Regions from separate parts of the Thioalkalivibrio sp. ALJ12 genome, predicted to be linked through region 3. Evidence: riboswitches for the same ligand, from Rfam matches in the RefSeq annotation. Region 3 holds a riboswitch; each other region holds the start of a gene.
The links. Region 3 has a riboswitch for cobalamin ahead of bluB (5,6-dimethylbenzimidazole synthase). Riboswitches for the same ligand answer to the same signal wherever they lie in the genome.
Positions count from the first base shown of each region.

Region 1 (3,275 bases), on a different contig from region 3:
GGTCCAGCCACATCAGTTGGGTCTTGTGCCGCTGGCCACGGTGATACCAGTTGAGGCCGGCACCCCATTCACGCTGCCAGCGCTCGTCAGTGCCAAGATCGTCGCCTGCGTCGTGGCGCAATACGGCGTGGCGCGCGGCGAACTCCAGTCCCTCCACCGGCAGCGACTGCGCCAGTTCCAGTTCGGCCCCCAGGTCGTGGTAGCTCGCGGTGCGGTCGGGGGAGACATCGCGGCGGAAGGCCGCCAGCGACAGCGAGGTATGGGCGAACTTGACCACCGCGTCGGCGGTGGCGGTGATCCAGTCGGCGCGTTGGTTGGCCACCGTGTCTTCGATGCCGCGGCTCCAGTCGCGCAGGTGGTTGCGGCTGGCGGCCTGTACGCCGGCGCCCAGGGCGACGGTGCGCTCCACGGCCTGGCCTAACGTGGTGTTGTCACGTGGGACTGCGCCGACCGGGGCCCACGCGCCGCGCGCGCTGAACAGGTGGCCGGATGTGGAGGGGCGATCGTCGCGCTGATCCAGACGCCCGCGACCGTCAAACACGCCGATGGCCCATGCCCGGTTGTCGCCGGCGCCGCCCAGCAGGGCGATACCGGTGTCGCGGCCGGCCGGAACCTCGAACTGGTTGCCGGCGATGCTCAGTTCGGTGAACAGGCGGTTGGGTCCGCCGATATCCCGCGACAGGCCGAAGGGGACCGTAAACTGGCCAGCCCGCAGGCCCAGGTGTTCACCCAGTGCGTACTGCAACCAGATGTCGCGCATGGACAGCTCGCCGCTGCTGAAATCCGGCTGCAGGCGGAAGCTCAGATCGGGGTGGAACAGGGTGCCCGAGGTGTCCAGCCAGGCACGACGGAAGTCGAATTCGCTGCTGGAGCCATCCGGGTCTCGTTCGTAGCTGTAGCGGCCCTGGATCAGCGGATCCAGGGTGACCTGCAGGCCGTCTTCCGCGTCGCCGAATTCGAAGCCGGCTTGTGCCGGCGCGATGCCCGCGGCCGTCATCAGGCACAGGGTGGCCAGGGCCGGGACGGCATGCTGTCCCGGTCGGAGATGGGTATGGTTCATTGTTGGGTTGCTCCCTTGGACGCGCGACCCCGCACGCCGTGGATGAAACGACGCCGGAAGCTGGACAGGGAGCAGGGGAGGCCGGGCGATGCGAGCACGCCGGACTGGCCCGCTCGGCCGCCCACCGCGGCGTCGGGTGTCGTCCAGGCCGGTCTCCGGACTCGCGAAGTGGATGCGCGATGCATCCAGGGCGGATCGCCTTCCCGCGGGCATCCCGGGGATGCGCCGCAGTGGCATTGGATCCGCCCGTCTCCGCCTACCGTTGCGGGGGCAGTGCCGGCCTTGCGAATGTCGATTCGCGCACCGGCTTCCCGATTATCCCCGGCGGCTGAGCGCCGGGGCACCTAGAGAGGGGCGAACCGTAATGGAGGGAAAAGGGGGGGTCAAGTTTGTCCGGGTATCCCGGGAAACGGTGTAGTGGGGGCGAACCCGGCTCCCCTGGAGGCTGATAATTGATGCAGATCATCTCCGGGGCGGATTTTGATCGCGACCAGGTTTCCGCGTCTGTAGGGTGGGTTTTAAGTGGTTTGGACCGAGTCTATTTCGGTTCGCGCCGATATCCGCTTCTCAGATGTCTGTTACTCATCTGTTACTCAAGGGAGACCTGTATGAAAACGCTTTCCGGATTCCGCATGACGGCGCTGGCGGCTTGTGCAGCCGTCGCGTTCGGGGCCGCAGCCCCGGCCGTGGCCGATACCGACTATTCCGAATACCGCGACGTGTTCGAGCCGCTGCCGGCGCTGCCGCCGATCCCGGCGGACAACTCGATGACCAAGGAGAAGATCGAGCTGGGCAAGATGCTGTTCTTCGAGCCGCGCATCTCCAGCTCCGGCGTGATCTCCTGCGCCACCTGCCACAACCCGGCGCTGGGCTGGGCGGACCGCATCCCGCGCGCGGTGGGCCATGACGGCCAGGTTGGCGAGCGCAATACCCCGACCGTGCTGAATTCCGGCTTCTTCACGGCCCAGTTCTGGGATGGCCGCGAGGACGATCTGGAAGGCCAGGCCCTGGGCCCGATCCAGGACGCGATCGAGATGGCGATGCCGCTGGAGGAGGCGATCGCGCGCCTGGAGGAGTTCAACGAGTACCAGGAGAAGTTCGAGGCCGCCTATCCCGATTATGACGGCGACAACGTGATCAATACCGACCACGTGGCCAAGGCCCTGGCGACGTTCCAGCGCACGCTGAACACCCCGAATTCGCCGCTGGATCGCTGGCTGGTCGGGGACGAGGGTGCGATGAGCGAGCAGCAGATGCGCGGGATGAAGCTGTTCGCCGATAACGGCTGCGTGGCCTGCCACAGCGGACCGGCGTTGACCGACAGCAACTTCCATCGCATCCAGGTGCCGGGCTCGGAAGACAAGGGCCGCTATCTGGTCACGGGCGATGAGGCCGACAAGTTCGCGTTCAAGACCCCGACGCTGCGCAATGTGGCGCTGACCTACCCCTACATGAACAACGGCGAGACCGCGACGCTGGACGAGGCGATCCGCATCATGGGGCAGGAGATGCTGGGCATGGAGTTCAGCGATGACGAGGTCGCGGACATCGAGGCCTTCATGCACGCACTGACCGGCGAGATGCCGCGCTTCGATATCCCCGCGCTGCCGTAACTGGCCGCACTGGGATCGGGTGTTACAAGCCCCCTCCGGAGACGGAGGGGGCTTTTTCGTGGGTGCGTTTATTCGACCGTGATAGTGATCTTTTCGGACACAACCGGTGGGTCGAAGCTAATGTGGCGGTAGTCCATGAACAGCAACTGCAGGGTGTACTCGCCGGGTTCCAGTTCCAGCTCGCCCTCGGTCTGTCCACCACCGAAATGACGCTTGTGGTCGGAGAAGGGCAGCGAGGCATCCAGGTCCACCTCGTCGAGTGGCTTGTTCACCAGCAGGTGGTGGTGGCCGGTGTTGTCCATCTCCACGCCGGCCGGCGCGACACCCATGCCGCGCAGGCCCATCTGGACACGCACTGGACTTTCGAGCGTTTCGCCATCCTGTGGACTGATGAAATAAACCTCGGCCCCGTCCGGTGGCGCAATGCGGTCGGTCGCCATGGCATTCCCGGCCAGCGCCAGGCCGCCGGTCAGTGCCAGTAACGTGGAAAGTCGGGTGAGCGTGGGATTCATGAAGGCTCCTTTGGCCCGCGTTCGGGCATCCGTGTGGTCCCAACTCCAGTATAGACCGCGGTCCCTGCGGCAGCCCCGCGGCGTTCTGCT
Region 1 is NZ_KB899538.1:1,337,815-1,341,089, forward strand. Features, by position in the region: gene F467_RS0106385 (porin) at 1-1,060, opposite strand, end outside; cobalamin riboswitch at 1,189-1,423, opposite strand; gene F467_RS0106390 (cytochrome-c peroxidase) at 1,693-2,673, shown strand; gene F467_RS0106395 (DUF4399 domain-containing protein) at 2,742-3,185, opposite strand.
Region 1: linked by a shared signal. The riboswitch ahead of F467_RS0106385 (porin) and the one ahead of bluB (5,6-dimethylbenzimidazole synthase) in region 3 are both predicted to bind cobalamin.

Region 2 (3,275 bases), on a different contig from region 3:
CCTCAACGTTTTCCGGTGGAGCGAACCCTGCAATCAAGTTTTCAACTCGTGTCTCGAAAGCGCTCAAATCAAGATATCCGGATCCCGCCGAATAACGGGCCCCTATTTCGAAAGTTTCAGATTCCTCTGGATCAAGGTCAGGGTTGCCGCGGAAAAACCCGATGTCAGGATGGTAAAGTTCGTTAAACGTTGGGGCCTTGAATGCTGTCCCGTAAGAAGCCCGCAGTCGCCATGCTTCCGCGACCTGGAATCCCCAGGCGACTTGACCGGTAGTTTTACTACCGAACTGTTCATTGTCGTCGTATCGTAACGAACCCTCCAAAGTATGCCGGCCTAGATCGGCTTGGAGAACCCCAAACCCACCAATGTTGTAGCGGCTGGTCTCCTCATATTCGTCCGTACCGAATCCCTCTCTTAGCCCAGGATCATCGACCTGAATACGGTCCTCACGGGCGTCAACGCCTGCCGTGAGGAACAGCTGGTCCGACAGGACGATTTCGTTCAACCAGTCGATCGAATCACGCTTCGTGTCATAACGCGATGTGAATTCCCCATCCACATAGCGATCATTTTCATCACGTGCATGTGCAACACTCAGCTCAGTATCCCAACGGTTATTCACCGGGATGCGGAACCCCGCACGGAGGGCTGCATGGACAAAGTCGGTGTAGTCATCTCCCTCCGTACTGTCAAACTCTGACTCCCCTTCCGAGTACAGTACGTTGCCGAAAACCTCAATCCCATTGTCTAGTCGATGGGTCACCTTGGTCGCAAGCGAGGTGTTGTCGTAGCCGTCACGGTCATCGTCTCCAACGTCATCCTGCACATTGATGCCGTCGGTCTCGAAATGGCTGAGCGAGAAGCTGTAGTTCGTGTTCTCGGTTCCGCCGGCGACGCCCACACCCGTTTCCCAGGTGTTGAAGCTGCCGCCCCCGACAAACGCGTTGACCCTGGGCGGCCCCTTCTGGCCCTCGCGGGTAAAGACCTGCACCACGCCGCCAATGGCGTCGGAGCCGTAGATGCTGGTACGCGGTCCGCGCACCACTTCGACGCGCTCGATCTCCTCCGGTGGCAGGAACTGCCAGCTTGCCCCGCCACTGGTGGCCGACCCCATGCGCACGCCGTCGATCAGGAGCAGGGTGTGGTCGGAACTCGTGCCACGCGTATAGACCGAAGTAGTCTTGCCAAACGCACTGTTCTGGGAGGTCTCGATCCCGGCGCGGCCCTCCAGCAGGTCGGTGAACTGCTGCGGCTGCAGGCGCTCGATCTCTTCGCGGTCGATGACGGTGACCGAGGACAGGGTCTCGTCGACCGTCTGCGCGACGCGCGCGGCCGTGACCTGGACCACGTCGAGGGTGTGCGCTTCGGAATCGGCGTCCGGCGTCTCGGCGAGGACCGGGGTGGTGGCCAGCAGGATGGCCGTGGAAAGTGCTGTGCGTTTCATGTCGTCCGTGTCTCCCGGCGAGCCGCCCGCACGCCGTAAATTCGTCGGGACCACGCAGGCAGGGGGGAGAGAGACACGAGGGGGACCGGGCACAGCCGCTATGCGACCAGGCCCGATCATCCGCCTCGCATGCCCGCCGCATGCCGCGCGATCATTCCCTGGCCGGTCTCCGGGCTGACGAGCGTTCCGGTGCGGCGCCTTCCCGAACGATTCCGTTCAGTGGCGTGTGCCGCGACCATCAGAGGCCGTCATGGCCTCTCGCTCGATTACCGTTGCGGGGGCAGCGTCGGATTCGTCCGCAGGCATCCAGATACCTGTAGCGGGCTCACCGAACTTCCCGTTTAACCCCTCGGCGAGACACGCCGAGGGGCACCAGAAAACGCACGAAAGCCTACACAGTTGGTCAAGAAATTACCAGACCCGGGAAATGCGCGGCGTCAGGATCGCTGGGCCTCGGCCTGCACATAACGTGCGCCGCTCTTGAGCAACCGCCCCCAGGACTTGTCCTGCAGCATGGCGTCAAATTCCGGCGACCGTTCGGCACGCAAAGCCACCGGCGCCGCCTGCGCGCCCTCCTCCACCGGATGGGCGGCCAGCATCTCCAGGCGGTCGGGATTGGCGCCATATTGCCGTACCAGGAAATCACGCATGGAGTCGGACAGCGGCAGATGGTAGATGCGCGTCAGACGCAGGGCCAGCCATTCCGCCATACGGCTGAGATCCTGACGCACCATACGCACCATCGCCGAACCCAACCCCGCCTTGGCATCCGCACTCATGCCGACGTACAGGCCTCCGAGATAGGCGGCGGGATTCGCATAGATCGCGCGCTGGATACTCGGGTTGGTCAGGTCGACCAGAGGCTCCAGAATCAGTGCGAGCTGGATGCCGATGCGCTTGGCGGTGTCCGCATCCAGTGGGTGCCCACCAAAGTAGAACAGGTCGCCCTCGCGCCGGATGCCGAGCTCGGACAGGTACTCACAGAACCGGTCGGCCAGGCGCAGCTTCTGGTCGTCCGCCAGCTCGATCACCTCCTCGCTCACGCGGATACCGCGCGCACTGCGCTTGAACCAGCTCTGCTGCCCCTTTCTCTCGACCTGCTGTCGTCGCAGCGCCTCCCAGCGCTCGACCGCGGCGGTATAGCGACTCTGCGCCTGCATGAGCTGGTCCCGCGCCGCGCGCAGGTCTTCGACATGACGCAGCGCCCGCCCCAGCAGGCGGCCTTCCGGCGAATTCACAGCGGGGCGGGACTGTTCCAGTTGCGAAAGTGCATCCAGCACCTCGCGCCCGATACCCAGAGTCGGCGAACGCAGGACCTGCGGATCCAGGCCACTGGCCGGGCTTTGCGCCAGCAACATCGCGAGCGAGCGCAGGCGACTGACCACACCCGCCTGAGCGACGCGGAAACGGTTGCCCTGATACTCCAGCCGATCCAGCGCATGCCCCAACCGCCAACCACCCGACCATTCGAAACTCAGCCGCCGGATCTGCCGCCCGTTGACCATCTCGAAGGCCAGTACAAACATGGCCTGCGTATCATCCAGTGTGCAGCGCGACAGGTCATCCGAGTCCGCCGCTGAAAACAGGCGGTCCAGAAATTGATCGATCCGCCGGACGCCATCCTCACGGGTTGGCGCGACGCCCTGAAGCCGGTCGCGCAGCGGATCCGCCAGTTCGGAGGCATCGTGGTGCAGTTTTTCCAGCGCGGCCAGACGAGCATCCGCAGTGGCATCCACCAGATCCGCGACGCGCGAGCGCAGCCCCAGCCGACGATAGATCTCGATCTGCTCGGCCGCTGCTGCGAGGCTGGTATCGCCGGTCATCTCGCGCA
Region 2 is NZ_KB899538.1:1,314,786-1,318,060, reverse strand. Features, by position in the region: gene F467_RS0106285 (TonB-dependent receptor domain-containing protein) at 1-1,444, opposite strand, end outside; cobalamin riboswitch at 1,587-1,836, opposite strand; gene F467_RS0106280 (hypothetical protein) at 1,882-3,275, opposite strand, start outside.
Region 2: linked by a shared signal. The riboswitch ahead of F467_RS0106285 (TonB-dependent receptor domain-containing protein) and the one ahead of bluB (5,6-dimethylbenzimidazole synthase) in region 3 are both predicted to bind cobalamin.

Region 3 (3,275 bases):
CTGCGAATGCGGCGACCGAGACCGAGAACATCGACAGCCCCGCGAGCATGGCCAGCAGGGCACCCACCGAAGCCCCGCCGGAGAGGCCCAGCACATAGGGATCGGCCAGCGGATTGCGCAGCAACACCTGCATCAGGGCACCGGCGACGCCCAGCAGCCCGCCGGCGGCGAATGCGGCCAGGGCGCGTGGCAGGCGCAGTTCCAGTACCAGCGTGTTGTGCAGGCGGCTCCCTTCGCCCTGAATCACCGCGAGCAGGTCGCCGGGGGCAATGGCGACGCTGCCATAGGCCAGCGCGATCAGGATCGCAAGCAGCGACGCCGGGAGCAGGACCCCCGTGGCGAGGAGGAAGGAGCGCGTCACGGCTGGTCAGTCGTCCCGGCGTGAACGGGCCCGTTCCAGCTCTTCGCACATCAGCCGGGTCCCTTCGGCAATCCGCGGGGTGTGACGCTGGAGCAGCGACGGCGGGATAAAGAACAGGTTGTCGCGCTGCACCGCAGTCATGTCCTCCCATTGTTCCCAGGCAATTACCCAGTCCGGCCGGTCTTCGCCCATGCCGCCACCGATGATCACCTCCGGGTCGGCCTCGATCACGGCCTCGCGGTCCATGCGCGGCACCAGGCGGTCCAGGTGACCGAACACGTTCTTGCCCCCGCACAGGCGGATGGCCTCGCCGATCAGGTGATCGTCGTTGACCGTCATCAGGGGCTGTTCCCAGACCTGGTAGAACAGCGGGACCGGGTCACGGTCGGAATAGTCCAGCCGCAACGTCTCGATCTCGTCGAGAAAGGCCTGCACCGCCTCCTCGCCGCGTTCCTCGGTACCGGCCAGCTGCGCCATGCGACGCATGCTGGAGGCCACGCCCTCGAAACTGCGCGGTTCCGAGACATAGACGTTCAGCCCCAGATCGCGCAGGCGCTCGATCTGCGAGATGGAGTTGCCACTGCGCCAGGCGACCACCAGGTCCGGGTCCATCTCGACCACGCGTTCCAGGTCGATGCGGCTGTAGCCACCGACTCGCGGGATCATCTCCGCCTCCGGCGGGAAGTCGCTGTGCTGCGTGACGCCGACCAGCTGCTCTCCGGCGCCGACGGCGAACAGGACTTCCGTGATGTGCGGGGCCAGGCTGACGATACGTTCGGCGGGCCGGTCGAGCGTGACCTCGCGATCGTCATCGTCGGTCACCGTGACCGGTTCGGCCAGTGTCGGCCCCGCGCACAGGAGTAGCGCGGCAAGGGCCGTTAACTGGCGTTTGAGGGAAGTGAAAGTCATTAAAAATCCGACTGTTGTGGATTGTTCGTAACGTAAACAATACTGTGTTTTCGGGGCGCCGCACGGGCAGCGAAAGCGCCTCATCATAGCAGCAAGGGCAAGATGGTTTGGTGCCCAAATTGGTCGGGGGCACCCTGAGCGCGTATCATGCTCCGCTTTCGTCAGGTGCCTGCAGTTGGCAGGTGAAACGGGAAGCTGGTGCAAGTCCGGCGCTGCCCCCGCAACGGTAAGCGAGCGGTAAATCGCTCGGCAGACTGGCCACTGGGTCCTGTGCCCGGGAAGGCGTCTGCCGGTCGGCATCCTCCGACGCTCGCAAGCCCGGAGACCGGCCTGGCGGTGATTCATCCTGCGACCGTGCGGCGGGCAACGGTCGAGGGCGCAGGTGCGTTCCTAAAAGCCTGTTCCTTCGTGTCTTCGCCGCGCCGTCGCCTCGACGGAACCTCATGACGGCCCCAGCTCCCAACCAGTCAGAAGAGAATCCGAACGCGTTCGCCTCGGCGGAGCGCGCAGCGGTCTATCGCGTGATCGGCGAGCGCCGGGACATGCGGCATTTCCGCCCGGACCCGGTGGACCCCGATACCCTGCGGCGCCTGCTGGAGGCCGCGCACCAGGCGCCCAGCGTGGGCTACATGCAGCCCTGGCGCTTTCTGCGGGTGACCGACGCGCGGCTGCGCGATGCGTTGCACGGGCATGTGGCGGCGGAGCAGACACGCACGGCCGAGGCCTGCGGCGAGCGTGCCGCCGAGGTGCACCGGCTGAAGCTCGAAGGTATCCGCGATGCGGGCGAGCTGCTGGTGGTCGCGTTGACCGATGGGCGCGAGCGCTACGTGCTGGGTCGGCGCACCATCCCGGAGATGGACCTGTGCTCCGCCGCGTGTGCGATCCAGAACCTGTGGCTCGCGGCCCGGGCCGAGGGCCTGGGCATGGGCTGGGTGTCGCTGTTCGACCCGGACTGGCTGGCCGGGGAGCTGGGGATGCCGAAAGGGGCCTGGCCGATCGCGATCCTTTGTCTGGGTCATGTGGATGCGTTCTACGAGCGGCCGATGCTGGAAACCGAGGGCTGGGATCAGCGACGGTCGCTGGACGAACTGGTGTTCGAGAATCGCTGGGGCAGCCGTACCGACGCACCCGGCGGTTCCTCAGCGAGTGGATGACCCGATGCTGATCGCGTTCCTCACGCTGCTTGGTGCGCTGGTGCTGGATCGCCTGATCGGCGATCCGCGCCGCTGGCACCCGCTGGCCGGGTTCGGGCTGCTGGTCCAGCGCCTGGAGGCCCGGTTCTACCGCGATGGTCGGGCCCGCGGCGCGCTGCTTCTGGCCGTCCTGGTGGTGCCCTTTGTGCTGCTGACGGTCTGGTTGCAGCAGCTCCTGCCGGTCTGGCTGGTAGGGCTGCTGGTACTGGCGTTGGCGCTGGGCTGGCGCAGCCTCGACGAGCACGCCGAGCGCGTGGCCCGGGCGCTGGAGGCCGGCGATCTGGGCCAGGCGCGGCAGCAGGTGCAGATGCTGGTCAGCCGCGACAGCGAGGCCCTGGATGTGGCCGGGGTCAGCGGCGCGGCGGTGGAGTCGGTACTGGAGAACGGCAACGATGCCTTGTTCGGCACCATTTTCTGGTTCCTGGTGGCCGGTGCGCCGGGGGTGGTGCTGTATCGCCTGGTGAATACGCTGGATGCGATGTGGGGCTACCGCAATGCGCGTTACACGCGCTTTGGCTGGACCGCGGCGCGGCTGGATGACCTGCTGAACTGGATCCCGGCGCGCATGACCGCGCTGGCCTATGCCCTGGCCGGGCGCACTCGCGATGCCCTGCAGTGCTGGGGCGAGCAGGCCGCGGCCTGGAAGAGCCCGAACGCTGGGCCGGTAATGGCCGCTGGGGCGGGCGCACTGGGGCTGGTGCTGGGCGGTGCCAGCCAATATCACGGCGAGCGTCAGTGGCGTCCGCGCCTGGGGATGGGCGCGGCACCGGATGCCGCCGGCATCCGTGCGGCGATGGGGCTGGTGGATCGGG
Region 3 is NZ_KB899539.1:203,188-206,462, forward strand. Features, by position in the region: gene F467_RS0108325 (iron ABC transporter permease) at 1-361, opposite strand, end outside; gene F467_RS0108330 (cobalamin-binding protein) at 368-1,270, opposite strand; cobalamin riboswitch at 1,417-1,619, shown strand; gene bluB (5,6-dimethylbenzimidazole synthase) at 1,714-2,424, shown strand; gene cbiB (adenosylcobinamide-phosphate synthase CbiB) at 2,429-3,275, shown strand, end outside.